Regions from separate parts of the Mycobacterium sp. URHB0021 genome, predicted to be linked through region 3. Evidence: riboswitches for the same ligand, from Rfam matches in the RefSeq annotation. Region 3 holds a riboswitch; each other region holds the start of a gene.
What was found. A riboswitch is a leader RNA that binds a small molecule or an ion and turns the genes downstream of it on or off. The one in region 3 is predicted to bind S-adenosylmethionine.
Positions count from the first base shown of each region.

Region 1: linked by a shared signal. The riboswitch ahead of ACVWWN_RS34490 (bifunctional o-acetylhomoserine/o-acetylserine sulfhydrylase) and the one ahead of ACVWWN_RS36110 (hypothetical protein) in region 3 are both predicted to bind S-adenosylmethionine.
Region 2: linked by a shared signal. The riboswitch ahead of ACVWWN_RS20890 (hypothetical protein) and the one ahead of ACVWWN_RS36110 (hypothetical protein) in region 3 are both predicted to bind S-adenosylmethionine.

Region 1 covers NZ_JBSRZT010000002.1:6,573,504-6,583,362, reverse strand. The annotation lists gene ACVWWN_RS34505 (FAD-dependent monooxygenase) at 1-1,040, shown strand, start outside; gene ACVWWN_RS34500 (class I SAM-dependent methyltransferase) at 1,021-1,758, opposite strand; gene metX (homoserine O-acetyltransferase MetX) at 1,755-2,876, opposite strand; gene ACVWWN_RS34490 (bifunctional o-acetylhomoserine/o-acetylserine sulfhydrylase) at 2,916-4,268, opposite strand; SAM riboswitch class IV at 4,428-4,547, opposite strand; gene ACVWWN_RS34485 (NADP-dependent isocitrate dehydrogenase) at 4,814-7,063, shown strand; gene ACVWWN_RS34480 (NADP-dependent isocitrate dehydrogenase) at 7,138-8,358, shown strand; gene ACVWWN_RS34475 (alpha/beta fold hydrolase) at 8,355-9,191, opposite strand; gene ACVWWN_RS34470 (exodeoxyribonuclease III) at 9,263-9,859, shown strand, end outside.
Region 2 covers NZ_JBSRZT010000002.1:3,790,132-3,799,990, forward strand. The annotation lists gene ACVWWN_RS20875 (helicase-related protein) at 1-2,042, opposite strand, end outside; gene ACVWWN_RS20880 (tetratricopeptide repeat protein) at 2,303-2,740, opposite strand; gene ACVWWN_RS20885 (helix-turn-helix domain-containing protein) at 3,188-3,592, shown strand; SAM riboswitch class IV at 4,008-4,118, shown strand; gene ACVWWN_RS20890 (hypothetical protein) at 4,153-4,746, shown strand; gene ACVWWN_RS20895 (helix-turn-helix domain-containing protein) at 4,876-5,100, shown strand; gene ACVWWN_RS20900 (DUF2637 domain-containing protein) at 5,097-5,909, shown strand; gene ACVWWN_RS20905 (DUF2510 domain-containing protein) at 6,190-6,315, opposite strand; gene ACVWWN_RS20910 (hypothetical protein) at 6,594-6,830, opposite strand; gene ACVWWN_RS20915 (hypothetical protein) at 6,827-7,249, opposite strand; gene ACVWWN_RS20920 (hypothetical protein) at 7,246-7,485, opposite strand; gene ACVWWN_RS20925 (hypothetical protein) at 7,490-7,729, opposite strand; gene ACVWWN_RS20930 (alpha/beta hydrolase) at 7,714-9,231, opposite strand; gene ACVWWN_RS20935 (DUF7162 family protein) at 9,228-9,506, opposite strand; gene ACVWWN_RS20940 (hypothetical protein) at 9,490-9,859, opposite strand, start outside.
Region 3 covers NZ_JBSRZT010000002.1:6,908,731-6,918,589, forward strand. The annotation lists gene ACVWWN_RS36075 (hypothetical protein) at 1-370, shown strand, start outside; gene ACVWWN_RS36080 (HD domain-containing phosphohydrolase) at 402-1,967, shown strand; gene ACVWWN_RS36085 (DUF427 domain-containing protein) at 2,009-2,794, opposite strand; gene ACVWWN_RS36090 (magnesium transporter CorA family protein) at 2,868-3,863, shown strand; gene ACVWWN_RS36095 (STAS domain-containing protein) at 4,158-4,532, shown strand; gene ACVWWN_RS36100 (VOC family protein) at 4,513-4,890, opposite strand; gene ACVWWN_RS36105 (hypothetical protein) at 4,889-5,206, shown strand; gene ACVWWN_RS36110 (hypothetical protein) at 5,210-5,569, opposite strand; SAM riboswitch class IV at 5,603-5,714, opposite strand; gene ACVWWN_RS36115 (HD domain-containing protein) at 5,847-6,464, shown strand; gene recC (exodeoxyribonuclease V subunit gamma) at 6,471-9,710, shown strand; gene recB (exodeoxyribonuclease V subunit beta) at 9,713-9,859, shown strand, end outside.

The DNA of each region.
Region 1 (9,859 bases), 340 kb from region 3:
TTGGCTTCCCCGGTCACACCTCGCCGATCGTGAGCCGGATCGCCCACGTCCACCTTCCCGAAGAACACTTGGTGCCCGGTCGCGGCTACCAGATTCCAGGGTTCGGCCTGTTGGCCTTCGGTACCAGCCGGTTCGACAACGGCAGCGTCATTTTCTTTCCGCTTGAGCAGGACCGGCCGATGCTCGGCACGATCGAGTACGGGTGGACGCCCGGCAGTGCCGACGGGCCGGTGACCCTTGACGAGCTGCGGGACAGTCTCCGCCGCATGCTGGGCGTCGATGTCCCCCTGGCGGCGCCGAAAAAGCCAGGGGCACATGCGCTGCGCCGGCTCGATGGGATGAACTCCAGGCAGGCCGAACGCTATCGAAGCGGGCGGGTGCTGCTCGTCGGCGACGCCGCGCACGTGCACTCACCGATGGGCGGGCCCGGATTGAACCTGGGCATGCAGGACGCGGTCAACGTCGGCTGGAAACTGGCGGCCGTGGTGAACGGATGGGCGCCGGCGGGGCTGCTCGACACGTACGAGTCCGAGCGCTTTCCAGTGGGGGAGCGCGTGATGATGCATTCACAGGCTCAGCTCGCGCTGGCGGCGCCAGGACCCGAAGTCTCAGCCCTGCGCCAGCTTTTCGGCGAACTGGCGAGCAAACCGGAGGTGGCGGCGCATCTCGCCGGTCTGTTGGCCGGCTCCGACGTCCGCTACGACGTCGGCGACGAGCACCGGATGTCCGGGCTGCTCGTACCCGACCTTGTCTTCGACGACGGCAGCCGCCTCGCCGACCTCTTCCACGAGGCGCGCCCGCTTCTGCTCGACCTGTCGGACGGGGAGGTGACGGTGGCCGCAGCGCCATGGTCGGACCGCGTGGACGTGCTTTCGGCCCGGATTGCGGAAACGCCGGCGGCCGCACTACTCATTCGGCCAGACGGCTATGTTGCCTGGGCGGCAGACAGATTCGAGCCTGATGACGCGAAACGCCTGCGCACGGCACTGCGCCGCTGGTTCGGCGATGAAAGCGGTGATCTCAGGACAGTGTCGCCCTGATGCACACGGTGACGTAGGGCAACGCCAGGCCACTGGAGTTGGCCAGGGCCGGATGAGTGGCCAGCAGGTTGCGGACCCGGTCCAGAGTCTTGGTGCGCACCTGCTCGGGCGAGGTGATGCAGTAGCTACGCGACGCGACCAGATCGATCAGCGCCTGGGGGGTCAGATAACTGGTCCACTCGACCTGATGTCGCTCCTGGCCCGTGAAGGGCTTCGGCAGCGTGACCGTGCTGCTGAAGGGGTCATCCTCGTGGCCGATGATCTGGCCCAGATCCTTGACCCAGCCCAACCGTTCGTCACGGGCGTTCCACAGCAGTCCGAGCCTGCCGCCCGGCCGCAGCACCCGAGCCACTTCCTTGATGGCCCGCTCGAGATCGAACCAGTGCCACGCCTGCGCCACGAGGACCGAGTCGACGCTGTCGTCGGGGAGCGGAATCTCCTCGGCAGTGCCGAGGAGCGCCGGGGTGTCCGGCAGCGAACTGCTCAGCATCTCAAGCATTTCCGGGATCGGATCAACCGCGAAGACCGCAAGCCCGCGCTCTACCAACCGCGTCGTCAGCTTTCCCGTGCCTGCGCCGAGGTCGAGCACATCCTTGGCGCCCGGCGGCAGCAGCCAGTCGATCGCCTCCGGCGGATACGACGGCCTGCCTCGCTCGTAGGCCGCCGCCTCCTGGCCGAACGACAGTGACCGCTGCCGCTGCCGCGTGTCCTCCGTCACCGCGAGGCCAACTCCAGCGTCTGACGAATCAATTTGCCCACCACCTCGGTTTCCAACAAGAAGCCGTCATGACCGTATTTCGAATCGACCACGTTCAACTCGGTACAACCAGGCAACAGCTCGGCCAATTCCTCTTGCAACCGCAGCGGGTAAAGCCGGTCCGAGGTGATACCGCCGACAACCACCGGTACCGGGCAACCGCGCAGCGCGGCCTCGACACCGCCACGGCCGCGGCCGACGTCATGGCTGGAAAGGGCATCGGTGAGGGCGACGTAGGTGCCCGCGTCGAAGCGCGCCAAGAGCTTCCTGCCCTGGTACTCGAGATAGCTCTGCACCGAATACCGACCGCCGTTCAACGGGTCCTCGTCACCCTGCGGGTCATTGGCGAACCGGGCGTCCATCTCCGCCTCGCCGCGATACGTCAGGTGGGCGAAGCGACGCGCGATCTCCACGCCGACGTCAGGTGAGCGCCCGCTGCCGTAGTAGTCGCCGTTCTGCCAGGCAGGGTCGGATTTGATCGCGGCGACCTGAGAGCTCTGGGTGCCGATTTGATCGGCGGTGGCGCGCGCGCCCACGGCCAGGACGAGGGCCGCGCGCACGTCGTCGGGATGGCTGACCACCCACTCCAGCGCACGGGCGCCGCCCATCGAGCCGCCGACGACCGCGGCGACCTCGGTGATGCCCAGCGCCGCCAGCGCGGCGATGTCCGCCTCGACCTGGTCGCGCACGGAAACCTGGGGAAACCGTGACCCCCATGGCCTGCCGTCCGGCGCGATCGAACTCGGGCCGGTCGAGCCCCGAAAGCCACCCAGGACGTTGGTGGCGACCGCACACCAGCGGTCGGTGTCGATCGGGGCGCCTGGTCCGGCGACGCCCTCCCACCAGCCCTCGGTCTCGTCACCCGGTCCATCCGGACCCGTCACGTGCGAATCGCCGGTCAGCGCATGCAGCACCACCACCACGTTGTCGCGGCCGGGGGAGAGCTCACCCCACCGCTGCACGGCGATCGACACGTCCTCGATCACCGCCCCGTTCTCCAGCGTCAGGGCGCCGATCTTCACCACGCCGACTTCACCCTCGGCGGGGAGACCGACCGTTGTCATAGCTATCGAAGCCATATCGACCGGCGTCGTATCAAAGATTGTCACGTCATCTCCCTAGAACGACGCCACCGTTTGCGGATCGGCCTTTCCGGCCCTGTTGAACGGCTTGGCGGCGGCGAAACCCTGCTCCAGGTCGGCCAGGATGTCGTCGATGCCCTCGATACCGACCGCGAGCCGCACCAGACCCGGTGTCACGCCGGTGGCCAACTGCTCCTCGGGGCTGAGCTGGGCGTGAGTGGTCGACGCCGGATGGATCACCAGCGAGCGGACGTCGCCGATGTTGGCGACGTGGCTGTGCAGCGTGAGCGCGTTGACGAAGGCCTTGCCCGCTTCGATGCCGCCAGCGAGCTCGAAGGCCAGCACGGCGCCGGTTCCCTTGGGCGCCAGCTTCTTTCCGAGTTCGTGCCACGGGGACGTGGGCAGGCCGGCGTAGTTCACCGACGTGACGTCGGGGTGGTCGACCAGGTACCCGGCGACCTTCTGCGCGTTGGCCACATGTCGCTCGATACGCAGGCTGAGCGTTTCCAGTCCCTGCGCGATCAGGAAGGCGTTGAACGGCGACGCGGCCGAGCCGAGGTCACGCAGCAACTGGACGCGGGCCTTGAGGGCGAACGCCGGCGGTCCGAGTTCGGCGAACACCACACCGTGGTAGCTCGGATCGGGCGTCGTGAACCCGGGGAACTTGCCGTTCGTCCAGTCGAAGGTGCCGCCGTCGACGATCACGCCCGCGATCGCGGTACCGTGCCCGCCAAGATATTTGGTGGCCGAGTGCACGACGATGTCGGCGCCGTGGCTGATCGGCTGGATCAGAAAGGGCGTGGCGATGGTGTTGTCGACGATCAGCGGGACGCCCGCGTCGTGGGCGGCGGCCGCGACGCTCGGGATGTCGAGCACGTCGATCTGCGGGTTGGAGATCGTCTCGGCGAAGAACGCCTTGGTGTTGGGCCGGACGGCGGCGCGCCAGGCGTCGAGGTCATCGGCGTCCTCCACGAAGCTGACCTCGATGCCCATCTTGGGCAGCGAATAGTGGAAAAGGTTGTAAGTGCCGCCGTACAGTCGCGGGCTCGACACGATGTGGTCACCCGCATTGGCGATGTTGAGTATCGACAGTGTCTCCGCGGCCTGACCCGACGAGAGGAACAGTGCGGCCACACCGCCCTCGAGCGCGGCGATGCGTTGCTCGACCACGTCCTGCGTCGGGTTCATGATGCGGGTGTAGATGTTGCCGGGTTCAGCCAGCCCGAACAGGGCGGCCGCGTGGTCGGTGCTGTTGAAGGTGTAGCTGGTGGTCTGGTAAATCGGCAGGGCCCGCGCGTTCGTGGTGCCGTCGGGCGTCTGACCGGCGTGGACCTGTTTGGTCTCGAAAGACCAGCGCGCGGTGGGGTCGTCGAGTTCGTTGCTGCTCATGTTCGGGGTCGCTCCTAGGAGGTTCGGAAATCCAGGGGAAGGCGCCGGCGGCCGGGTACGTCAAGTAACGACGGCGCACGGCGGGGGGGTTCAACAGCAACGGCACACAGTGGGCCTCCGCATCAGGTTTCCCTGTCTCTCGGGGGGCCCGTTCTGACGGACCCGCGCTTGCCGCGTAGCCGGCTGGGGCTACTCAACCTGGTCATCACCCGGGGCACCCCACCGCGGTTGGAGGGTTGCCGGCCAGCGAGCCGGGGCTTGACGCTGGCGCTCATGACCGACCCGAAGCGTATCGCACCAGACTGATCGGTTGCCAGCGGGTTCTGCGGGGGCGAGGACACCATGTGATCCTCCCGCCGGCGCGACGTGCCCCGCATGGGGAAAATGCCCCTATCTTGCGGACCGCTCGCCGTGTACCCGACCTCGATCGGGAGCAGTACCCGGACCCCTCGCTCGCGCGTAGCGTCATACCCAACGCGATACTGATAGCCGCGTGACAACGCGGAGCTACTTTCAACCTGACCGACACCGACGCGGGAGACAACATGAGCGCCGAGCAGCCGACCATCATCTACACGCTGACCGACGAAGCGCCGCTGCTTGCGACCTATGCCTTTCTGCCGATCATTCGGACGTTCACCGAACCGGCGGGGATCAACGTCGAAACCAGCGACATTTCGGTGGCGGCACGCATCCTGGCGGAGTTCTCCGACCGCTTGACCGAGGAGCAGCGCGTCCCGGACAACCTGGCTGAACTGGGTGGCCTCACGCATCTGCCGGACACCAACATCATCAAGCTGCCGAACATCAGCGCCTCGGTACCTCAGTTGCTGGCGGCCATCAAGGAACTCAAGGCCAAGGGCTACGACCTGCCGGACTACCCCGGGGAACCGAAGACCGACGAGGATAAGGCCATCAAGGAGCGCTACGCGAAGATCCTGGGCAGCGCGGTGAACCCGGTACTGCGCGAGGGGAATTCGGACCGTCGCGCGCCCAAGGCGGTCAAGGAGTACGCACGCAAGCATCCGCACAGCATGGGCGAGTGGTCACAGGCATCGCGCACACACGTCGCGACCATGAAGGGTGGCGACTTCTACCACGGCGAGAAGTCCATGACGCTCGACAAGGCGCGCAAGGTCAAGATGGTGCTGAAGACCAAACGGGGCGGGGAGCCCGGAAAGACCGTTGTCCTCAAGCCGGAGGTCGAGCTCAACGAGGGTGATGTCATCGACAGCATGTTCATGAGCCGCAAGGCGCTCTGCGACTTCTTCGAGGAGCAGATCGAGGACGCTTACAAGACCGGCGTGATGTTCTCGCTCCACGTCAAGGCCACGATGATGAAGGTGTCGCACCCCATCGTCTTCGGCCACGCTGTCAAGGTCTTCTACAAGGACGCTTTCGCCAAGCATCAGAAGGTGCTCGACGAACTGGGGGTTAACGTCAACAACGGCATGTCCGATCTCTACGACAAGATCGAGGCGCTGCCGGCGTCGCAACGCGAAGAGATCATCCAGGACATCCATGCTGTCCACGAACACCGCCCGGAGCTGGCCATGGTCGATTCGGCGCGTGGTATCACGAACTTCCACTCTCCCAGTGATGTCATCGTCGACGCGTCGATGCCGGCGATGATCCGGCTCGGCGGCAAGATGTATGGCGCCGACGGGCGGACCAAGGACACCAAGGCGGTCAACCCGGAGTCCACCTTCTCCCGCATTTACCAGGAGATCGTCAACTTCTGTAAGACCCACGGCCAGTTCGACCCGACCACGATGGGCACCGTGCCCAACGTCGGCCTGATGGCTCAGCAGGCCGAGGAGTACGGCAGTCACGACAAGACCTTCGAGATCCCCGAGGACGGGGTGGCCGACATCGTCGACCTCGACACCGGCGAGGTCTTGCTCACACAGAACGTGGAAGCCGGCGATATCTGGCGCATGCCCATCGTCACGGACGCAGCGATCCGGGACTGGGTGAAGCTGGCCGTCACCCGGGCGCGTGCCTCGGGCATGACCGTGGTGTTCTGGCTGGATACCGAGCGTCCGCACGAAGCCGAGCTGCGCAAGAAGGTCAAGGAGTACTTGAAGGACCACGACACCGAGGGCCTGCAGATTCAGATCATGCCGCAGGTGTGGGCGATGCGGTACACGCTGGAGCGTGTCATCCGCGGCGAGGACACCATCGCCGCGACGGGAAACATCCTGCGCGACTACCTGACCGATCTGTTCCCCATTCTGGAGCTGGGCACCAGCGCGAAGATGCTGTCGATCGTGCCGCTGATGGCCGGCGGTGGCATGTACGAGACGGGCGCAGGCGGGTCGGCGCCCAAGCACGTCCACCAGCTGGTCGAGGAGAATCACCTCCGCTGGGATTCGCTGGGCGAGTTCTTGGCCCTCGGCGCCTGTTTTGAGGACCTCGGCCGCAAGACCGACAACAAGCGCGCCACGCTCCTGGGCACGACCCTCGACGGGGCCATCGGAAAGCTGTTGGAAGCCAACAAGAACCCGTCGCGCAAGACCGGTGAACTCGACAACCGGGGCAGCCAGTTCTATCTCGCCATGTACTGGGCACAGGAACTCGCCGAGCAGACCGACGATAAGGAGTTGGCTGACCACTTTGCCTCACTGGCCAAGTCGTTGGCCGAGAACGAAGACGCCATCGTGTCCGAACTGGCTGAGGTACAAGGCGATACGGTCGATATCGGCGGTTACTACTACCCGGACCGCGAGAAGACCATGGCGGTCATGCGGCCGAGCAAGACGCTGAACTCCACGCTGGAGGCCGCGAAGGTCTGACACACCGGCCGGGGCACCCGCCGGTTGCGAAAGCGAAACGTAACGGGCTGGTCAGCCCTTGTAGGGTGGCGCCTATGTCGAAGATCAAGGTCGAAGGCACGGTAGTAGAGCTCGACGGCGACGAGATGACCCGCATCATCTGGAAGCTGATCAAGGACACTCTCATCAACCCGTACCTCGACATCGACCTGGACTACTACGACCTCGGCATCGAGCACCGCGACGAGACCGACGATCAGGTCACCGTCGACGCCGCCGAGGCGATCAAGCGCCACGGCGTCGGCGTCAAGTGTGCCACCATCACGCCCGACGAGGCCAGGGTCAAGGAGTTCAATCTCAAGCAGATGTGGCTGTCGCCCAACGGTACGATCCGAAACATTCTGGGCGGCACCATCTTCCGCGCGCCGATCATCATCAAGAACGTGCCGCGTCTGGTGCCGGGCTGGACCAAGCCGATCATCATCGGCCGGCACGCGTTCGGTGACCAGTACCGGGCCTTCAACACAAAGGTGGACCAGCCGGGCACCTTCACGGTGACATTCACGCCGGACGACGGCGGCGAGCCGATGGTGCACGACGTCGTCCAGATCCCCGAGGGCGGCGGCGTGATCATGGGCATGTACAACTTCAAGAAATCCATTCAGGACTTCGCCCGCGCGTCGTTCAATTACGCTCTGCAGCAGAATTATCCGGTGTACCTGTCGACGAAGAACACGATCCTCAAGGGTTACGACGGCTTGTTCAAGGACGAGTTCCAGCGGATCTTCGACGAGGACTACAAGGACGAGTTCGACGCCAAGGGGCTGACTTACGAGCACCGGCTGATCGATGACATGGTGGCGTCCTGCCTCAAGTGGGAGGGCGGTTATGTGTGGGCCTGCAAGAACTACGACGGTGACGTCCAGTCCGACATCGTCGCGCAGGGGTACGGCTCGCTCGGTCTGATGACGTCGGTGCTGATGACCCCGGACGGCAAGACCGTCGAGGCCGAGGCCGCGCACGGCACCGTGACCCGGCACTTCCGCCAGCACCAGCAGGGCAGGCCCACCTCGACCAACCCGATCGCGTCGATCTTCGCGTGGACGCGGGGGCTGGCGCATCGCGGGAAGCTGGACAGCACCCCCGAGGTGATCAACTTCGCCAACACGTTGGAGGAAAGCGTCGTCGGCACGGTCGAGGGCGGGCAGATGACCAAGGACCTCGCCCAGCTGATCGGCGACGAGCAGCCCTACCAGACCAGCGAGGAGTTCCTCGACACCATCGCGGTCAACTTCAAGAAGTCCCTCGACACCTAGCCGATCGCCTCGTTGGGCGGTGTCTGCACCGCGTACCGGTCGACGAAGTCGACGACCACCTCGGCGACCCGGGCCGGCGCCTCGAACATGGGGATGTGCCCGACGCCGTCGAGGTGCGTGATCTGGGTGTCTTTGGGCAGCTGCGTGGTGAAGTGTCGGGTGAACCGCGGGTGGGGCAGCACCCGATCCTTCTCGCAGATCACCAGGTGGGTGGGCGCGCTGCCGTCGGCCATCTCCAGCAGTCCCGGCAACGTGAGCGACTTGACCAGCAACTGGTAGTACGCCGGGCAGTGCGAGACGTCGTCGATGATGTCGGCGAGATCCTGGTCGGACAGCGCGTTCGGCGTCGCGCTCACCGGGAGGTACGCGAGCCGCCGGGTGATCGGCAGTTTCAGCAGGTGCCGGCCGAGCACCAGGGTGGACACCCACAGCGGCAAACCGGCAAGGAACTTCCCGACGATCTCGAACTTCACCGGGGTGAAATGGCGCCAGCCGCCCGCCGGGGCGATACCGGTCAACGTCCGGGCCCGGCCGCGGCGCTCGAGTTCGAATGCCACCCAGCCGCCGAGCGAGTTGCCGACGATGTGCGCGGTGTCCCAGCCCAGCGCGTCCATCCGGCGTTCTGCATCATCGGCCAGTGCGCCGGAATGCAGGAAAAACGGCCCGCGGCGTCCGCCGTTGTGGCCGGGCATGGTCGGGGCGACGACCTCGTACCGGCCCGTCTCAGCAATCAGCGGCGCGACGTCTTTCCACACATTCTGCGACATCATAAACGGATGCAGCAACAACATCGGCTCGCCGGAACCCAGGTGTATCGGAGCGCGCTCGGTCATGCTGCCCGACATTAAGGCGATACCGCCGGTACCGCAAGTTCGTCGATTAAGGTCATCGGCTGATGTCCCCTCTGATCGTCAGCACCATCAATGTCAACGGCATCCGCGCGGCGACGAAGCGGCGGTCCGACGACAACCTCGGGCTCTTGCCGTGGCTGGCCGAAACGACGGCCGATGTGGTGTGCCTGCAGGAAACGCGCGCCGACGACGACCAGCTCGCTTCGGCGCTGGCGCCGGCGCTGTCCGAGGGCTGGCAACTCGCGTCGGCGCAGCCGCACCTGAAGGGCCGCAGCGGTGTCGCGGTCCTGTCCCGCCATCCGATCGTGGCCGCGCAGCTGATGGAGTCACCCGAGTTCGGTTCTCATGGGCGGTATCTCGAGGTCGACACGGCCGGCGCGACGGTCGTCAGCCTCTACATCCAGACCGGTGAGGCGGGGACGGACCGCCAAATGGAGAAGGAGCGCTTCATGAATGCGCTCGCGGACCGGATGACCGTGTTGAGCCAGACCGGCCGCGATGCTGTGGTGTGCGGCGACTGGAACGTCGCGCACACCGAGAACGACATCAAGAACTGGCGCGGCAACGTCAAGAAATCGGGCTTTCTGCCCAGCGAGCGGCAGTGGCTGACCGAACTGCTCGCTTCCGGTTGGGTCGACGTGGTGCGTGCG
Region 2 (9,859 bases), 3.1 Mb from region 3:
TCTGCGCGGCGTGCGGGGTCATCGCCGTAGCGGATGGCGTCCATCAGCAACTTGCTCAGCGGCTGGTCTCTGAACGCATCACCGAGCACGTCGAACAACCGGCCGCCGTAGGCGCGGCGCTGTACTTCCATTTTCTCCAGCAGCCGGGTGAACACGTGCCCTTCGCGAGTGTCGTCGGCGACCAGATTCCATAAGCGGCAGGTGTTGCGCTGGCCGATGCGGTGGATCCTCCCGAACCGCTGCTCGATGCGGTTGGGGTTCCACGGGAGGTCGTAGTTGATCATCAGATGGGCCGCTTGCAGGTTCAGCCCCTCCCCGGCGGCGTCGGTGGCCACCAGGATGCGGGTGCCGGGGTCGTGGGTGAAGGCCTCTCGGATGACTCGTCGCTGTTCACGGCGCGTGCCTCCATGAATGGTCACCACCGCATCCCCACGGCCCAGAACGTTGCGGATTTGGCTGACCAGATAGTTCAGGGTGTCGCGGTGTTCGGTGAAGATGATCAGCTTGCGGGGCCCGTCATCTCCCTGCAGCAGGGGTTCATCGAGCAGCAGGGCGCGCAGCTCGCTCCACTTGCGGTCCTCGCCGCTCTCGTTCACCGAGCGCGCCCAGGCGACCAGCTCGGTGAGCTGGGCGATCTCGATGTCGAGCTCAGCGATCGTCTGCGCTGCCGTGGCGGCATCGACGACGGCCTCTTCGAGCTGCTCGGTCTCGTCGGCGTCGAGTTCGTCGGGATCCTCCAGCCGGGTCCACCGCGACTCGGCTAACTCGTCTTCCGAGCGGGCCAGACGTGGGTCGAGCATCTCGCGGCGCTTTGTCTCCAACCGTTCACGGCGGCGCTGCAGCGAGCGGAGGATCGCGTGGGTACTCGACGCCAGACGACGCTGCAGCACGGTGAGGGCAAAGCCGACGGTGCGGGCGCGGGGGTTGTCACTGCCGAGTCGCTCTGCTCGGTTCATCTCCTCACGCACGTAACGGGTCACCTCCTCGTAGAGGTGCTTCTCCCCGTCGGACAATTGGTAGGGCACGGTCTCGGCGATCCGCTCCGGAAACAGCGGCTTGCCCTCGAACGTCAACAACTCTTCTTTGACCATCCGGCGCATCAGCCCCGAGGTGTCGGTCGTGTGCGCGCCCGAACGGTATTCACCCTCGAACCGGTCCGGGTCTAGCAGCGCGAGGAACGCCTGAAATCCTGATTCACTGCCCGCGTGGGGGGTGGCGGTCATCAGCAATAGGTGGCGGGTGATTGGGCTCAGGCGCTGGCCGAGTTCGTAGCGGCGAGTGGTGGACAACTCTCCAGCCCACCAGTTCGCCGACATACGGTGCGCCTCATCAACGATCACTAGATCCCAGTCGCTGGCGTCAAGCAGAGTCATCAGCTCGTCGTTGCGGGCCAGGTGATCCATCCGGGCGATCAGCAGCGGATACCGGGCAAACGGGTTGCCATCGACGAGCCCGCCAATCATCTCCCGCGACAGCAGCTCGGCGGCGACGCCGAACTTGGTGGCCAGTTCGTCTTGCCACTGCTCGACCAGGCTGCCCGGGGCGATGATTAGCATTCGGGTCAGATCACCCCGCAGCATCAGCTCCTTGGCGTAGAGCCCGGCCATAATCGTCTTTCCGGCCCCCGGGTCGTCGGCGAGCAGGAAGCGCAGCGGGGTGCGGGGCAGCAGCTCGCCGTAGACGGCGCGGATCTGGTGCGGCAGCGGCTCAACCGCACTCGACGAGACCGCGACCATCGGGTCGTGCAGACCGGCCATCCGGATCCGTAACGCCTCGGCAGCAAGACGGAACTCGGCAGGGTCCGCGTCGAACTGCCAGCGGGCGGTCGGGGATTCAATCGACAGCGCGGCCTCGTCGGTGCGGTAGAGCAGTCGTTGGCCCAGAGCGCCGCTGACATCCTGGAAGGTTAGCGTGACCGCATCAGGTCCGTGGGCAGTAACCGCAAGGATCGACACGGTCTGCGGCAACAAGCCGGACAATCTGAGCCCAGCCTGCAGGTCCTCCAAACGTGTCGAGGCCCCGGCGGCGGTCTGATCAGTCATCGAGTCGGCCCAGTTGCGCGGTCATGGGTGGAGGATACGAGGACTGGCCGACGCAGAGACGTGAAGACGATCGTCGACCGAGAGGCGCGAGGCCGCGTCCGACATTGTTCCCCTCCTTGAGCACAGCCCTTCAGCGGTGACTATTTCGTCTACCTCTCGGCCCAGATCCTCAACAACCCGACCTGTCACAGAAGCTGCTCGCCGGGCTCGTACCGATCATGTACAAGGAACTAACGGCGACGGCGTCGAGACCAAGCGGCTCAGTCGGCGAGCAATATTTCGAGTTTGTCAATGGAATCCTGGTCACCGGCGCGAGCTGCTTCCACCCACCACCGCTTGGCTCCTGCCATATCTTCGCGCTGATAACACAAGATCCCTAGTGCATGCTTGGCTCCCGCGTGGCCACCCGCTGAAGCATGTTGCCACCACCGCTCCGCCGCAGGTTCGTTGGCTCGATCATTGAGGAACAGGACGCCGAGGTTGTAAGCCGCGTCGTAGTGGCCAGCGAGAGCAGCTGTCCGCAACCACTGCTCAGCCCTATCCAGATCTCCACGTTGAAAGAAGATGGTCCCAAGGACGTTTTGCATTGCAACATCGCCACTCTTGGCCTCAGCAGTGATCGCTTGCAGTTCAGCGGCGGTTACGTCAATGTCCCCATGCGAGTGGACTCTAGCCGTGGTGGCGACAGGTGGCGTCATGACTCACGGCACTCGGCGTGGACGCCAAGATCGTCGTTGAAGTTGGCGAGCGAACGGTGACGTACGACCTCACCGCCAGAAGGGGAACACGATGACCACCCAGATCGAGATCGCCCAGAGGAACCATCACCGTGCTGTTTCAGCGACAGCTCGCGGCGGTCGGATGCACCTGAGTGCCCAGCCGTGCCCGTGTCGTGGAGATGGCACCAGCCCCTTTCAATTCCTATCATCGGCGGTCATGCCCGATAAACTTCCAGCACTCGCCACGCCCGCTGAGGTGGCCCAGTACCTCCACACCACGACCGCTTCTCTTGCCCAGGATCGATACAGGGGCACTGGGCCGATGTTCGTCAAACGAGGAAGGCGGGTGCTTTACCGTTGGTCAGACGTGCTGGATTGGTTGGATCGCAACACTATTCAGCGCACCGATGATCGGAGACAACAGCGATGAGCGACGCCGCCGACCGGCTCGCCCAAGCCATCCGCGACGTCGTCAACGAGGCCGTCAGCGCGGCAGCCGTCCGGCGGGAGGGCCCAACTCCGGCGCCTGCACGCGCGGTTGAACGTCCCGAGATACCCCAAGAAGATTTTCTTCTATGCCCATGGTGCGACAAGAAACATAACCGGCACCTCGTGCCGGTTAAAGAAGCCCGGCATCAGCTGGGCGGCATCAGCCCCACCACGTTCTACGCGTTGGTCAAGGACGGCGAACTGTCCCTCGTTAAGATCGGCCGCCGCTCGTTTGTCCAGGCGGAAGACCTTGACGATTTCGTAAGGAGAAAGCGATATGACCCTTCCGGTCGAACGGAAGCTGCCGGGCGCGCCCATCTCCCGCGAGCGGTTGGTTGCTGAGTGGGAGGATCTGCATCCCCGCAACGCGATGAAGGTCCTGTGGCCAGCTGTCTTTCGATGTGCACTACTCGGTGCCGGACAAGACGTACCAGTGGCGCGTGCAGCTGTCGTGCTGCTGTGTCAGGGACATGCGGAGAGCTTCATGACTGGCCCAGGAAGTTGCAGACGCTGTTGTTATGACGACTGCAAGGCATCTGAAACCGGCGGCTTGCAGCGGTGTGATCGGTCTTGACGCCGTCAAGACCCGAGAACAAAACCGCAGGTAACGAGCGGGACTGAACCGGACCGGGACGGAGCGAGCATGCAGCTCAGAAGGCATACTGCCTGGTAGAGAAGCGGGTTCGATTCCCGGCAGCTCCACCCAAAGCGCCCCGAAGAGCCATGGCCGACGCGGACGTCCGTAAAATCGAGAGAGCTTCACGAGATGCCGTCGCCAAGCTCCGACTTGCGGCACGCCAACCCCACGCTCGTGGGTGGCTCGGATGACGAAGCGGCTGGCACCAACGGGTGCGGGCAGGAGCGCCTCGGCAGTGGAGGCCCAATCTTTCTGGAGTACCGCAATGTCTCAGAATCGTTCCTGCGGTTCGTACGGCTCCGGCCACCTGATGCACTGGATTCAGGGGAAGAAGTCACACCAGGACGGGCAGCCGATTGTCAAAGTGAAGGTCGTTGCCGTTCACGACGATGGCCGCGTCGAAATCGAAGGTGACGACTTGAAACTGACGCTGTGGTATCACGATCCTGACCGTCTGCGTTCGGCGCTCATCTTCGGTGGCCGCGCCGAATGGAAGCCTAGGTATCACGTGCTATACGTGATCTCAAGTGGCTCTTTCAATCTCGCCACGGTTGAGACGGTGGCACCCTGCGTTCCAGCCATCCGTCGGCGGCCGACCGAGACGACCAGGCAGTTCATCGAGCGGGCGATGCGGGAGAACCACGGCTACACGATTCCCCAGCACTGGCTGGCTGACCTCGATGCCCTACCTGACGGTGACGCCGGGGACCCGCAGTCGGGGTATTTGGTTGGGGTCGACCCTCCAACCACGCAGGAGACGGCGCTGCTGCAGAAACTCGCAGCGAAGTTCGGTGACGCGCCTGCCACCACGAACCCCGAAGACGTCGTCCGCCAACGCCGAGAGCAACAAGCGGACTGACCGACGTCACCGCAGCGGAGCGACCTGGACAGCACAGGGCTCGCAGGGGCAGCTATCGCGTCCCGTCTCGACCAAGCTAACAAGCGTGTATCAGTTGAAACTGATATCAGTCGCAGCTAATCTCAGTTCATGATCGAACTGGCGGAGATCCGCCGCGAGGCCGGAGTTACCCAGGCCGAGATGGCGGCTCGACTGTGCACCACTCAGGGCAGCGTGTCTCAACTTGAGCGCCGGGGTGATGTGCTCTTGAGCACCTTGTCCGAGTACCTCAACGCCCTCGGAGCCAAAGCTCGCGTCACCGTAACGATCGGGGAGCGGACATTCGACCATGTCCTGGCGGGGAACCAGCAATGACCACCAACCTCACCCAGGGCGACATCACGCGCAGGAACCATCGGCGGGCGGTCCGGTTCTTCTGGACGTGGCTGATTCTCGCCACATGGGTGTCGCTGGCGGGCAACGTGGCGCATGCGTGGCTCACGGCTGCGCCCGATACTCGGCCGCTCGCTGGGAGTGTCGCCGCGGTGCCGCCCATCGTGCTCCTGCTGTCGGTCCACGGTCTTGCCGTGCTGGCCGAGGTGACCGCCTCGGGTGCTGTCTACCGCGCGGCGGTGGCCGCGACTGGAGCACTCGCGGTGGGCGCGTTCATCTTGTCGTTCGTCGCCTTGCGCGACCTCGCGGTGATCGCGGGTATCCGGCCAGGACTCGCGCCCGTCTTGCCTCTCGTCATCGATCTGGCGATCGGCGTCTCCACGCTCGCGCTCGTTGCAGTTGGTGACAAACCTGCACGTCGCAGCCGTAACGCGACGCGTAGCGCGGGAGTAACCGCGGCTCCGAGCGCGATCACCGCGACTTCGAGACGCGACGCCTCGATCGCGACACCCGCCTCCGTGGCGATGGCGGACCGCAACGACGCGAATGCGTCCGCGACGGAAGGCGCGGTTCCCAGCGCGGACGAACCGAACCGCGTACTCGCGGCCGTGCTGGTTGCTGAGAAGATCACACGCCAACCTGTCGCGGTGGTCGCGCGCATCCTCGCCGCCCACGACTCTGGTGATCCGCAGAACCGGATCGCCAAGAACACCGGGGTGCATCATTCGGCCGTATCTCGGGTTATCGCCGCCGCCGCAGCGCACCGTCAGCGCACGCTGGAACTGGTGTAGGAAACCGCAGACAGCGCAATCACTCCATGCGGAGCGACCGTCTACCGGCCCGTCACTGACTCGCGACTGCAGGACCCCCGCCGGGCATGCTGCCGTGCGCTGATGAGCGTGCTTGCGCAGCCGTCATCCCTGCCGTCTGCCACGTCGGGTGTGGTGGATGCCGGAGGCGGACCATATGACGTCCACATGCCGCCCCACATCAGCCACAGCGGACCTATCCCGACACCTATGCCTTCCGTGTTCGGGTCGCTGGCCGTCGAGAACATCAGTGTGGCCAGTATCAGCGTGCCGAGCAGCGCAAGGATGGCCAGAACGACGAATCCGTAGTGGATGGTGTTCCGTCGAAGTAGCGTTGCCCGCCACTCCCCGCCTGATCGGGATACCAGCCGGGCGGCAACGTGGTCATGGCCCCGCATCGTAGGGCCTGCTGGCTTACACCCGTACAGCAAATTCACAACAGCATCAGTCGCTCGTCAAGTAGACCATCGGCCACGAGCACATCCGTTCAGCGGCCCGCCCGTTTCCCGGCATGCCCCGCGCAGCGCAGCAAACCAGACGCAACTCGGCGTCGATTGTATCGGTATTCCTCATGGCCCTGCATGAACGCCTTGAGGACCGAATCGACTCCCGCCCAACAAAGAAACCATCGGCCATAGAGCCCGGGGGCTTTTTCGTGTTTCTGGGTTAGAGCTGGGAGATGTGTTGCTTGGCGCTGGTAACAGCCTTATCAACGCCGTCTAGTTCCCAGGCGCCGGTGATCCAAATATCATCGTCATGGACGAGCACCCAACCATCTGGGATCTTGCCCCGGGTGGTGCTGCCGTGCCGATACACAAGCACCGGCTCGTCGTGCAAGTGGTGCTTGTCGATCCACTCGGCAAACTCGTGGCCGGGCCCGTAGTAGACATCGATCTGAGTCATCGCTCTAGCACCTCCACAACGATTGTGAATGCCCGTGACACCGCGATGGGGTCATCCCAGGAATCCGACGCAGCCCGAGCCAGCAACTTGTGAAGGTGCCAGCCCTGGCAGGCGTCCGCGGAGATGGCCACTACCGCCCGTGAGGCATCGGCCCACGACAGACCGCGGAGGGCCCCTTCAAGCTGCAGCTGCACGGCGAGCTGCTGCCGGGCCGATCGGTCCGGGCAGCCGTTCTCGTCGTCCACAGAGGCAACCAGTCGGTCGAGCGCCAGGTTTTCCAGCTCGTCCCACGTCAACCGGCTCAGCGCGGGCGTTCGGTCCTTCATGGTGCAGCTGGCGCAGGCAATCCGGCCGAACTCGGAAATGATGTAACCCGTGCACTGCTGTCGGCATTGGTCGCAGCGAACCTGAGTGATCATCGCAGTTCCTCCAGTCCTTCCAGGATCTGCGAGTAGGGATTGCGCGCAGGCGCGTCCTGGTAGTGGCAACGTCCTCCCGGGTAGCACACAGCCGAACTGCCGTCAGAGGAGTAGGTGTGCCAAGCGCTGCCGTAATAGCTGGTCTTGCAGGTGTCGGCCTGGGCGGTGCCCGCGCCGAGGAGCAGGCCCAGGCCCATGGCGGCTGTCGCCAATGTCGTTGCGATCAGCTTGGTCATCACTTCACCTCCGACAGGTGGCCGGGGCATGTCTGGGCAACAGCCCCTTCGACGTAGTCGCGCCAGGTGTGTCACGGCTCGATTCATCACCGAGACCGCTGATGACGCCCTTGTAGCCGCGGTAGAGAACGTCGACCACGGTGGCGGTATCAGCGCCCTCGTCGAACATGTCGCATATGCCCTGGTCCATCGCATCAGTGATGGAGTCGGCACCGGCAGAGCCCGCGCCTACGAACAGGCCCATGATGCCGATGGCCGAGGCGCCGACAGCCACCCCGACCCTGATGCCCGTACGCTTCTTCGTGGGTGGCTGACTCCACTGCTGGTGATCGTTGTGGCCCATGATGTGGTTCTCGTGTCTCCGTGGGTCTTCTGTACTGCAACCCTTTCCGGATTGCGGTTGTGCCAATCGGCGGGCGCGTCGACACCCACCCCGGCTCCGGCCGCGGCGAGGTACAGCGTGCGGTCGGCCGTCAGTCCCAACGCCTCGGCGGTCCCGAGGATCGAGCCGCCATAGGAATGACCGACGTAGGTCACCGGGATCGATCGGGTGCTCACGGCGCGGTCGACGTCCTCACTGAAGGCCACCAGCCGCGGCGCCATGTCCAGCGCGTAGCGCGGATCCGCGGCGGCCACCAGGGCGGCCGCCACGTTGTCGCCCCGCGGGAAGGGGCCGCCCAGATAGCTGATGGTCGCGACGTCGCCGCGGGTGGCGCTCACGAACCGCCGCGCGGTCTGGGTGTTGGGCCGCGAATCCTCGATCGTGGTGTTCAACCCGGGGACCAGCACCGCGACACTCCTGGCGGTCGCCAGGTCCCCGTTGAGTTCGATCAGCGAGGCCCGCCCGGGGTCGAACGCGAGGATCTGCCGGTCGATGCGACGACCGGTGCGGGCCGGGTCGTCGACCTCGCCGAGCAGGCTCCGGTAGAACGCTATGCGCCGCGTCGACTCTGGATCCGTGCCCCGCTCGTCGACGATCGCCCCCGCGATGTTGACCCTGTTCGCCGCGATCCGCATGGCCCACGGCACCCCGTCGGTATTGCCGGTCTGCCGGGGGAATTCGGCGATCAGCCGGTCCCGCTGATCCGGTGTCATCGCCGCGATCTGGCCGGCGATGCGGTCCTGGCTCATCGCGGGCCAGCCCGCGACGACGTCGGCGGCCTCGACCGGCCGGGCGCCGGCCGGGACCGTCGGCGCCCCGCGCTGCGCCGGGGGCACCGACGCGAACGCCTCGTCGATGTCGTGTGCGGCGTCGGCGTCCGCGGCGCCGAGCCGGTCCAGTGCGGTCACGAGTTGTGCGCTGATGTCCGTCGCGCGCATCCCCAACATGTCCCGCGCCACGCCGCCGTCGCCCCCCGACATCGCGGTCAACAGCGGCGAGGGGTCGGTATCAGGCGAGACGGTTCCATCGTCCGTGACGATGAATCCGGCGGTTCTGGCATCGGCGACCCGCGCCAACACCGCATCGCGTGCGGCGCCGATCTGGTCGGCGCCATCGGTCGCGGCCACCGACGCGGTGATCAGGGTGCGCGCGACGGCTTCCCCCGCGGCGGCGAACACCGCAGCGTCGCGCTGCGCGGCATCGGCGGCTTCACCCCGCCAGAACTCGGCACAGCGGCGGCTTTCGGCCATCACGGCCTCGAGGTCGGCCTTCACCCGCCGGGCCACCTCGTCCCACCCGTCGGCCAGGCGGCGCAGTGCATCCGGTCGCCACGCCTCGGCCTGCGAGACGCGGGGCCGGTTCACTTCGGACGGAAGCGCTCGCCGTTGCGCCGGTCGGCGCGCTCGAACGCGTCGGCCGACATGTGTGCCGCCACGGCCCACCCCCGCATGTTGGCGACGACGTCGGACAGGCGCGCGGCGATCAGCACGGGCGCGGCAGCTCCGCTCACCGCCGAGCCGGCCAGGTCTTCGGGATCCATTGCAGCCCAACGTATTTCCGAGATCCGCTCGGCGGCCTCCATCACGTGATCAGCGGTCGCCCGTAACCGGGTCAGGTCGACTTCAGTGATTTCCCCCATGGCTCATGCTGGCAGATCGGCCGCCGGTGGCGCCGAAGTTATCCACAGGGCCCCGGGAGATCCATCCGACCCAGGTCAGCCACCCGCCCAGCAGCGTCAGCAGCCCGAAAAAGATTCGGGCGCTGGTCAGCAGACCCGGGTCGGCCAGGGCGTCACCCGCACCGGTCTCGATCGCCGACGGGAACGCCATCAAGGTGAGTCCGCGCAGGGCGACGAACCAGCCGAAAAGCGAGATGAGTGCGGCGGAGAAGCCGCGCCAGTACTGGTGGAAGGCGATCACCAGGAGGCCGGCGATCAGCATCATGGCGCCCAGGATCCAGGGCAGGGCGGCGTTGGCGAAAAGGTCTTGGACG
Region 3 (9,859 bases):
ACCGGCGACACGCCTGATGACCGCGATCGCCACCCGTCTGCCCGCCGCCGCATGGACCAATCGCGCCATCCTGGCCGTGCTCAGCGCTATCGCCGGGCCATTGCTCGGCATCGGCCGGATGCGACTGGCCGGCACCATGCCCAACGGCCAGCGGTTCCGCATCGGGCCGAAACGCGTATGGGCGGTCGCCGGTTCGACCGCCGTTGTGCGGGGCGAGGATCTCGGGCCTGTCGGCCCGCTGCCCACCCAGGACAATCTCGGCGACTTCCTCCTGCCGCAGCGCGGAGTGTGCGTGGCCGGCCAAGGCCTGTTCGAACCGTTCGACACCGTCCGGCACCGTGACTCGGCCCGTCTTGACCTATCCAGCTGACCAGACGCATGCGACGGCGCAGAATCGGCGAGTGACGTCCGGCCGATCGCCCGAGCTTCCGACCCGCGCGGAAGTTCTGGCGGCGCTGTCGGTCGCGATCGATCTAGGGCTCGGGCAGCCGGCCGAGCACATGCTGCGGTCGGCGCTGATCGCGACACGCCTCGCCGATCGGCTCGGTCTGCCGAAGGCGCAACGCGACTGCGTCTACTACTCCAATCTGATCATGTGGATCGGCTGTCACGCCGATTCGCACGAATACGCGCGATGGTTCGGCGATGACATCGCGGTCCGGCGTGGCTCGTATCTGGTCGACTGGTCGGGGCTGCCGTATCAACGCTTCCTGTTGACGAACATCGGACACGGTGAGTCGTTGCTGCAGCGGCTGAAGACCATGACGACGTTGTATGCCAATGCCCGGGGCCATATTTCGCAGCTCATCCACTCACATTGCACGTCGGCGGCGCTGCTGGCACAGCGGATCGGGCTGGCCGACGATGTCCAGACCGCGCTGCGGCACACGTTCGAACGCTTCGACGGCGGCGGGCTGCCCAACGGTGTGGAGGGCGAGGCCATCCCCATCGAGATGCGGGTCGCCCAGCTCGCGGACATGGTCGAGGTGCACCAGCGCGAGTACGGCATCGAAGGCGCGGTGGCGATGGTGCGCAGCCGCCGAGGTGGACAGTTCGACCCGGCGGTCGTCGACGCGTTCGTCGGCGACGCCGAGAACCTGCTCGCGGTGCCGGCAACCGGGGACGCGTGGGCGATGGCGCTGCAGAACGCCCCCGACCGTCACACCGCGCTGAACGGACCCGCGCTGGACGCCCTGCTCGTCGCGCTGGGCGACTTCGTCGACCTCAAATGCCCGTTCACGCTGGGGCACTCGCGGGCCACCGCGCAGCTCGCCGCCGATGCGGCACTCGCCGCCGGTCTCAACGCCGATGAGGTCGCGCTGACGCGCAGGGCCGCCCACATTCACGACCTCGGCCGGATCGGGGTGTCCAACCAGATCTGGTCCAAGCCTGGGGATTTGACGATGTCGGAGTTCGAACGGATGCGGCTCCACCCGTATCTGACCGAACGGATCCTGCAGCGGGTGCCTGGCCTGAAGGAGGTGGCCACCGTCGCGGCGAATCACCACGAGTGCCTCGACGGCTCGGGCTACCCGCGTGGGTTGTCCGCGCGACAGCTGACGGTGCCGGACCGCATCGTCGCCGCCGCCGTGAGCTACCAGTCGGCGCTGGAGCCACGACCGTACCGGGAGCCGTTCTCGCCGGCGGGTGCGGCGCGACGGTTACGCGGGCGGGTGCACGACGGGGAACTCGACGGCGTCGCGGCGGAGGCGGTACTGCACGCGGCTGGGCACGCGTCGACCCCGTCGAGGTCACGACCCGGCGGTCTCACCGCCCGCGAGATCGAGGTGCTGCGCCTGGTGGCGCAGGGCGCGAGCAACAAGGAGATCGCCGCGAAACTGGTGATCAGCGAAAAGACCGCGCGCAACCACGTCGAGCGGACGTACGCGAAGATCGGCGTCTCGAACCGGATCGGAGCGAGCATGTACGCACTCGAGCACGGCTTGACCGGCGGATCCGAGAAGTGATGCCGTCTATCGCGAGTCGGTACCGATGCTGATTCCCGGTCTCACCCGAAGTGCGTCCGGGGCCGCGGTAGCGCCACGCCGTCCACGGTGATGTCGAGCTTCTCGTTGTAGAACGCCACCATCCTGGTGATCGAAGCGACCGCGGGCAGCGGATAGTCATAGGCCCACGCGAGATCGGCATGAAGCTCACCGTTGACGCGGACCGACCAGTACTGGGAAGTCACCCCCTTGTACGGGCACAACGTCTGCATCGCGCTCGGCTCCAGATGGTCGAACACGACGCCGGTGGCGTCGATGTAGTACCTGGTCGGCAGTCCGGTCTCGAAAAGCATTACAGGACAGCTGGTATCGGCGAGCACGACGCCCCCGAGTTCGACGTGGACATGGCGGTGCGAGCGCAGGGCATCCACCCGGACATACGGGTTGCGCGGGTGGCCGACGATCGGTTCGTCCTCTTCGAACCAGTCCATGCTGTCCCACTCGAAGCGCGCAGTGCCTGCGACCGGGCTGTCGCCGCCGGTGTCGAAGACGCGCACCGCCGACGGTTGGGTGCGCCCGCCGGCGGTCAGCGCGTACATCCGCGACCGACCGAACTGAACCTTCTGCGGATGGTCCTCGTCCTTCAGCAGTTCCTCACGCACGTCGCGCAGCGGAAGGTAGTACGCCGGGTAGTACGGCACCTCCCACACATAGAGGGCAGAGGTCGTGTCGACCACCAGATCGCTGCCGACATAGCCCCGGACTCGCCGCGGCGACGGTTCGATGCGGCCGCGCGCGGCGGGCATCTGCGGATAGTCGCGATCCGTGTTCTCAGACTCGACGGTCATCGGCGCCCCTTCGGTCGACCCGCCCTCAGCGTACGTCCAGGGCACCATCGGCCGTCGCCGCCATGATGGACGGGTGACCCACGTCCGAGGCCGAGTGTGGCGAGACGGTAAAGCGCAGGACGATTTCGACTTCTCGGCGATCTCGGACTACCTGAGGCAGGACGACACGCTGGTGTGGTGCGACATCTGGGACCCCGACCACGCGATCCTCAAGGACTTGGCCAACGAGCTGGGACTGAACCACTGGGCCGTGGAGGACGCGATCGACGACGCCGAACGCAGCAAAGCCTCGGTCTACAAGTCGCACACGTTCTTCACCGTCTACTCGGTCACCACCAAGGACCCCGCTCCGGAGGATGTCGCGGAGTCGACGATCGACGTGCACCGCATTTCGGGGTTCGTGTTGCCGCAGGGCCTGATCACGGTGCGCCTGTCCCCCGACGTCGACGTGGAGGCGATCTCGCAGCGGTTCGACGAACTCGGCGGCCAGGAGTACGGGGTCGGTGCGCTGGTGCACGGTCTGCTGGACTGGATCGTCGACGGCCACTTCGAGGCGGTGCAGAATCTCGACGACGGTATCGAGGGCATCGAGGACGATCTGTTCGCGGACAAGCCCATCAAAGGTCCTGCGCTCCAACGCCGGACGTTCACGCTGCGCAAGGACCTGGTCCAGTTGCGGCGGGTCGTGCTGCCCATGCGGGAGGTGGTCAACGCCATCCAGCATCGCAGGCTGGACGCCAAGACGGCGCCGCAACTCGATCCGCAGTACGCCGATCTGTACGACCATGTGTTGCGGGTGTCGGAGTGGACGGAATCGTTGCGGGACATGGTGACCACGGTTTTCGAGACGAACCTGTCCCTGCAGGATGCCCGGCTCAACACGGTGATGAAGAAGCTGACGGGGTGGGCGGCGATCATCGCGGTGCCGACGGCAGTCACCGGCTACTACGGCCAGAACGTGCAGTATCCCGGCGTCAGCACATTCTGGGGGTGGGTCGCGAGCACGGCGATCATCGTGCTGTGCGTGGCAGGGCTGTACTGGACGTTCAGGCGCCGGGACTGGCTGTAGCGCTGCTGAGCCTGCCCGCGACTTTGGTCACTTTTGCTGTTGTCGCGCGTTAGCGTCAATCCTGGCGGGTCGATGAGAGTCGACGCTGAATCGACGCGGAATCTCCGAAAGCGGCCGATTCGCGATACAGTTGGATCAGGTTGAGTTTCCAGCCTTCAAACGTCGTAGGCGTGCAGAATCAACATTCCTGCTTATGCGGCCCTTTTGACGCTATTCCTCAAGCTCTCTCTTAGTCTGACCATTGGAGCCATGTCGGCTATGTCTACTTCCGTAACCACACTTATGTCCGAAGCAATGCCCTCTGACCGCCCGGCGTCGGGCAGGCCCGTGGCCGCGATCGGCGGTGACCGATTGTTTGCCTCGACCGAGTGGCTCAGTCCCTCCGAGGTGCGCATCGGCGTCGCCGGCGACATCGACGCTTCGAACGCCGAGTGCCTCGCGGCCCACGTTTTCGGGCGCGCCGCCAACTGCCGTCACTTGATCCTGGACCTGAGCCAGGTGGAATTCTTTGGCACCGCAGGGTTTTCGGCGCTACGCACAATCGAAACACGATGCGCACAGGCATCCGTGAGCTGGATTCTGCTCGCCAGCGGTGCGGTGCTGCGAGTCCTGCGACTGTGCGATCCCGAGGGGACGCTGCCTGCCGCGATCAGACATCGGTTGGGGTGATGCCCCAGACCAGGCAGAAGGTGTGCCCCGCGGGGTCGCGGAAGACCCGGAAGCGGTCTTCACCTTCGGCGTCCGTCACCCGGCTGGCGCCCAGCGCCAACACGTCACGCTCGGCCGTGTCGATGTCGTCGACCTGGATGTCGAGGTGGAACTGCTGGGAACCCCTGGGGTCGGGAAAGCGCGGCGGTTGGTGTTCGGGCGACAGCTGGAACGCGAGGCGGCGGCCGGTCGGGTCCGTCAGCACCGACCAGGTGTCGTCCACCGCCTCGAATGTTCCGCCGAGCACCGCCTCGTAGAACTGTCCGAGTTGGCGCGGATCTTTGGTGTCGAGCACGACGGAGCGCAGGTTTCCGATCATGGCGGCGGAGTTGCCGCAATCCCGGCACCGCAAACGGCCGTGTGGGACCATCTGCGGGGTCGCGGGCGTGATCGTCTACAGCGTGAAGAGTGCGCTGCCCGGCGGCACGATCCCGACGATTCCCAGCTTCCCCAGCATGCCGAGCTACCCCACGGTGGCGCCGCCGGAGCCGGGCGGGCAGATCAGCGTCGCCGGCGTCGGAGACCACAAGGCGATCGAGTGCAACGACAGCCTCGTGAGCGTCAGCGGTGTCTCCAACACGGTGACGATAACGCCGTTGACTCCAACACCGTTGGGCAGGGCTGACTTCGAGTAACCGTCAACCGGCGATGCACTCGCTGTGCTGGTCGGGTGTGGCGAGGGTGAACACCGTGCGCTCGTCGGCCAAAGCGGCGCCCGGCACGAGCAGCACCTGCCATTCCGGCGCCCATTCGGCGCGGCCCGCGGTGTCTCGCAGCGCGAATTCGAGATCCGCCGGGCGGTGATGCCAGAGACGGGCCGACCCGTCGTCCCAGTCGAGGCGGACCAACCCGTCGTCGCCGACGACCCCGGTGACCCGGACGGCGACCGACGACTTGACCACGGCCATGAAGTAGCGGCCGATGTCGACGTGATGACCGGGGTCAGACAACGCGCACACGGGGTCGGCGATGAAATGGCGGAAGAAGGACTTACGCACGAAAGGCTCTCAGGTTTCCGGGCCCCGGCGGCCGAGGCGCTCTTGCCCGCACCGGCTGGTGCAGACCGCTTCGTCATCCGAGCCACCCACGAGCGTGGGGTTGGCGTGCCGTCCAGTCGGAGCTTGGCGACGGCATCTCGTGAAGCTGAGACGAGTGTAGTTCGTCCCGCGCGGGCGGTCGTTCGAGACCCGTCAGCGACTTTCTCGCTGAGAGATGGGCAAACAGAAATGTCACTCCCTCTCGCTATGGTCGTACTGGAAGAGGAGGCAAAAGAAGGTGACTGAGCAAACCGCAACTCCGATACTGACGGGGCAGTTCTCGAAAGCGCTGGTGTACGCCGAGCAGAAGCATCACGACCAGGTCCGCAAGGGCGGCGACATCCCGTATGTCGGGCATCTGCTGACGGTCGCGGGGCTGGTGCTCAACGACGGCGGCTCGGAGACGCAGGCCATCGCGGCGCTGCTGCACGACGCCGTCGAGGATCAGGGCGGTCCCCCGACGCTGGAGGAGATCCGCGTCAATTTCGGCAACGAGGTCGCGCGCATCGTCGAGGAGTGCAGCGACACCAACGAGGTGCCGAAGCCGCCGTGGCCGGAGCGCAAGCAAAAGTACATCGACCACCTGGCGGACGTCGGCCAGGACATGCTGTTGGTCTCGGTCGCCGACAAGCTCGACAACGCGAGGTCGATGCTGCGCGACTACCACACGCACGGGCCGTCACTGTGGGACCGGTTCAACCGAAAGAACCCGCACGACCATCTCTGGTACTACGGCGAGCTACTGGATGCCTATCGCAGGCGCGGCCTGAGCAGCTGGATGGTCGGCGAACTCGACCGTGTGCTCCGGGAATTGACGCGCCTCGTCAAAGGCGACGGCCAGCCGGCCGTAGTCTGACGCTCGATGGCCATGCACCTGCACCGTGCCGAGCGCACAGATCTCCTGGCCGACGGCCTCGGTGCGCTCCTGAGTGATCCGCTCGCCGACCCGTTCGCCGAAGAACTCGTCATCGTGCCCGCCAAGGGAGTTGAGCGCTGGCTGAGTCAGCGCCTCTCCCACATCCTCGGGCGCGGTGACGGTCAGGACGGTGTCTGCGCGGGCATCTCGTTCCGTAACCCCCGGTCGCTCATCGGAGAGATCACGGGCACGGCCCAAGACGACCCGTGGTCACCCGATGCCATGGTCTGGCCAATGCTGGACGTCATCGACGCCAGCTGCGCGCAGGCCTGGTGCAAACCTCTGGCCACCCACCTCGGGCATTTCGAAGCGGGTGAGGAGAAGGAGCTTCGGCAGGGCCGGCGCTACTCGGTGGCCCGCCGGCTGGCCGGGTTGTTCGCCTCGTATGCACGCCAGCGGCCGCAGCTGCTCGTCGACTGGGAACGCGAAACCACCGGCGACATCACGCCCGACCTTCACTGGCAGCCAGCCTTGTGGCGTGCGCTCGTCGACCGCATCGATGCCGACCCGCCCCACATCAGGCACGCCAAAACCGTTGCCTCCCTGCAGGAATCCCCGACCAGCCTGCCAGAGCGGATCTCGCTCTTCGGTCACACGAGACTGCCGAGCACCGAGATCGAACTTCTCGAGGCCCTGGCCACCCACCACGAACTCCATCTGTGGTTACCGCACCCCAGCGATGACCTGTGGTCCTCACTCCGCGGCATTCACGGGCCGGTCCCCCGCCGCGACGACACCAGCCACCGCGAAGTGGCCCACCCCTTGCTGGCCACTCTCGGCCGCGACCTGCGCGAGCTGCAACGCAGCCTGCCCGCCCAGACGCAGACCGACGAATACCTGGCCGGCACCGACCGACCCGATAGCCTCCTGGGCTGGCTGCAATCCGATATCACCGCCAACGCGGTCAGGCCGGAAGGCCGGGCGCACAACCCAACTGACCGTTCGGTGCAGATCCACAGCTGCCACGGGCCGGCCCGTCAGATCGACGTCCTCAGAGAGGTCCTGCTCGGTCTGCTCGCCGACGACAGGCCTCTGGAACCCCGCGACATCCTCGTCATGTGCCCGGACATCGAAACCTACGCGCCGCTGATCGTCGCCGGCTTCGGGCTCGGCGACATGATCCGTGGCGTGCATCCGGCCCATCAGTTGCGGGTGCGCCTGGCTGACCGCTCACTCGTGCAAACCAATCCGCTGCTCGGCGTCGCGTCCCAACTGCTGGCATTGGCCGGCGGGCGGGCGACGTCCAGCGAGGTGCTGAACCTCGCGCAGACCGAACCGGTGCGGGCCCGATTCGGGTTCACCGACGACAACCTGGAAGACATCACCCGGTGGGTCCGTCAGGCCAACATCCGCTGGGGCTTCGACCGCGCACATCGCCAACCGTTCGGCGTCGACTTCGTCCAGAACACCTGGCGTTTCGGTATCGACCGCGTCCTCGCCGGAGTGGCGATGTCCGACGATTCGCACGCCTGGATCGACACCACCCTGCCGCTCGACGACGTCGGCAGCAACCGTGTCGAACTCGCCGGGCAGCTGGCCGAATTCGTGGACAGGCTTGCGCATACCGTCGAATCTCTCACCCGTGCACAGCCATTGAATCAATGGTTGACCTCACTCGCCGACGGGATCAGCCTACTGGCCCGGGTCGACGACGACGATGCCTGGCAGACCAGCCAGCTCGAGCGCGAGTTCGCCGATGTGCTGAATAGCGCAGGGCCGCGGGCCGGCACGCTGATGCGCCTGCCCGACATCCGTGCCCTGCTGGAAAGCCACCTCGCGGGACGCCCGACCCGGGCCAACTTCCGCACCGGCACGCTCACCGTGTGCACCATGGTGCCGATGCGCTCGGTGCCGCACCGGGTGGTGTGCCTGGTCGGCCTGGACGACGGCGTGTTCCCACGGGTGGGCGTTGTCGACGGCGACGATGCGCTGGCCCGCGACCCGATGACCGGCGAGCGCGACATCCGTTCCGAGGAGCGGCAATTGCTGCTGGACGCGATCAGCGCCGCCACCGAGAAGCTGGTGATCACCTACACCGGCGCCAACGAGTACTCCGGTCAGGAACGCCCACCCGCGGTACCGCTCGCCGAGCTCATCGACTCCTTGGATGTGACGACGCCCGCGCCGGTGCGCGACAGGATAGTCGTCCGGCATCCGTTGCAGCCCTTCGATACCCGCAACGTGATCCCCGGCATGCTGATACCCGGCGAGCCGTTCACCTTCGACACCACCGTGAAACGCGCGGCGATCGCGCGCACCGGCGAGCGCGCCGACCGACCCCCGTTCATTTCCGGCCCGCTGCCCGCTCCGCCGCCCGACGACGTGGCGCTCGCCGATCTCGTCGCGTTCTTCCGCGATCCGGTGAAGGGGTTCTTCCGCGCGCTCGACTACACCCTGCCGTGGGAGGTCGACGGCGTCGAGGACGCCATGCCGGTCGACATCAACGGCCTGGAGGAGTGGACGGTCGGCGACCGGATGCTGCACGACATGCTGCACGGCATGGATCCCGACCAGGCGCGTCAGGCCGAATGGCGACGGGGCACGCTTCCACCCGGAAACCTGGGCTGGCGCAAGGCCAACGAGATCTGCGATCAGGCCGCGTTGATCGCGGACGCCGCCCGTCCCTATCGCAGCGCAGAACCCGGCGCCGTCGACGTCGACATCGACCTGGGCGGTGGGCGGCGGCTCATCGGCACCGTCTCACCGGTGTACGGGAATCGGCTGGTCTCAGTGACCTATTCCAAGCTCGACGGCCGCCACCTGCTGCAACCATGGATTCCGTTGCTGGCGTTGCTCGCCCACGCTGCCGGCCGGGACTGGTCGGCCATCTCGATCGGCCGGCCCAGGCGTGGCACGACACCGCGGGTGGAGATCATGAACCGGCCTGCGGAATCCGCGCTGGACCTGTTGGCCGACCTCGTCGCGATGGACGACGAGGGGCGACGCGAGCCGTTGCCGCTTCCCGTCAAGACGTCCTATGCGTGGGCGGACGCCCGGCACGGCCACGGCGATGCCGAACGCGCGGCCGGTTTCCGTTGGAAGACCAACAATTATCCCGGCGAGGACCAGGAGCCGGCGTATCAGCTGGCGTTCGGTAAGGGCACATGGCTGACCCACCTCGTCGACCGGGGCCTCGACACCTACGCGTGCCGTCTGTGGCTGCCGATGCTGCGAGCGCTGGAGTGACGATGAAGCCCTTCGATCTGCTGGGACCGCTGCCCGCCGAGCGGTCGACCACCGTGCTGGAGGCCAGCGCCGGGACGGGCAAGACCTTCGCCCTGGCCGGTCTGGTCACGCGCTATATCGCCGAGGGTGTGGCCACGCTGGACCAAATG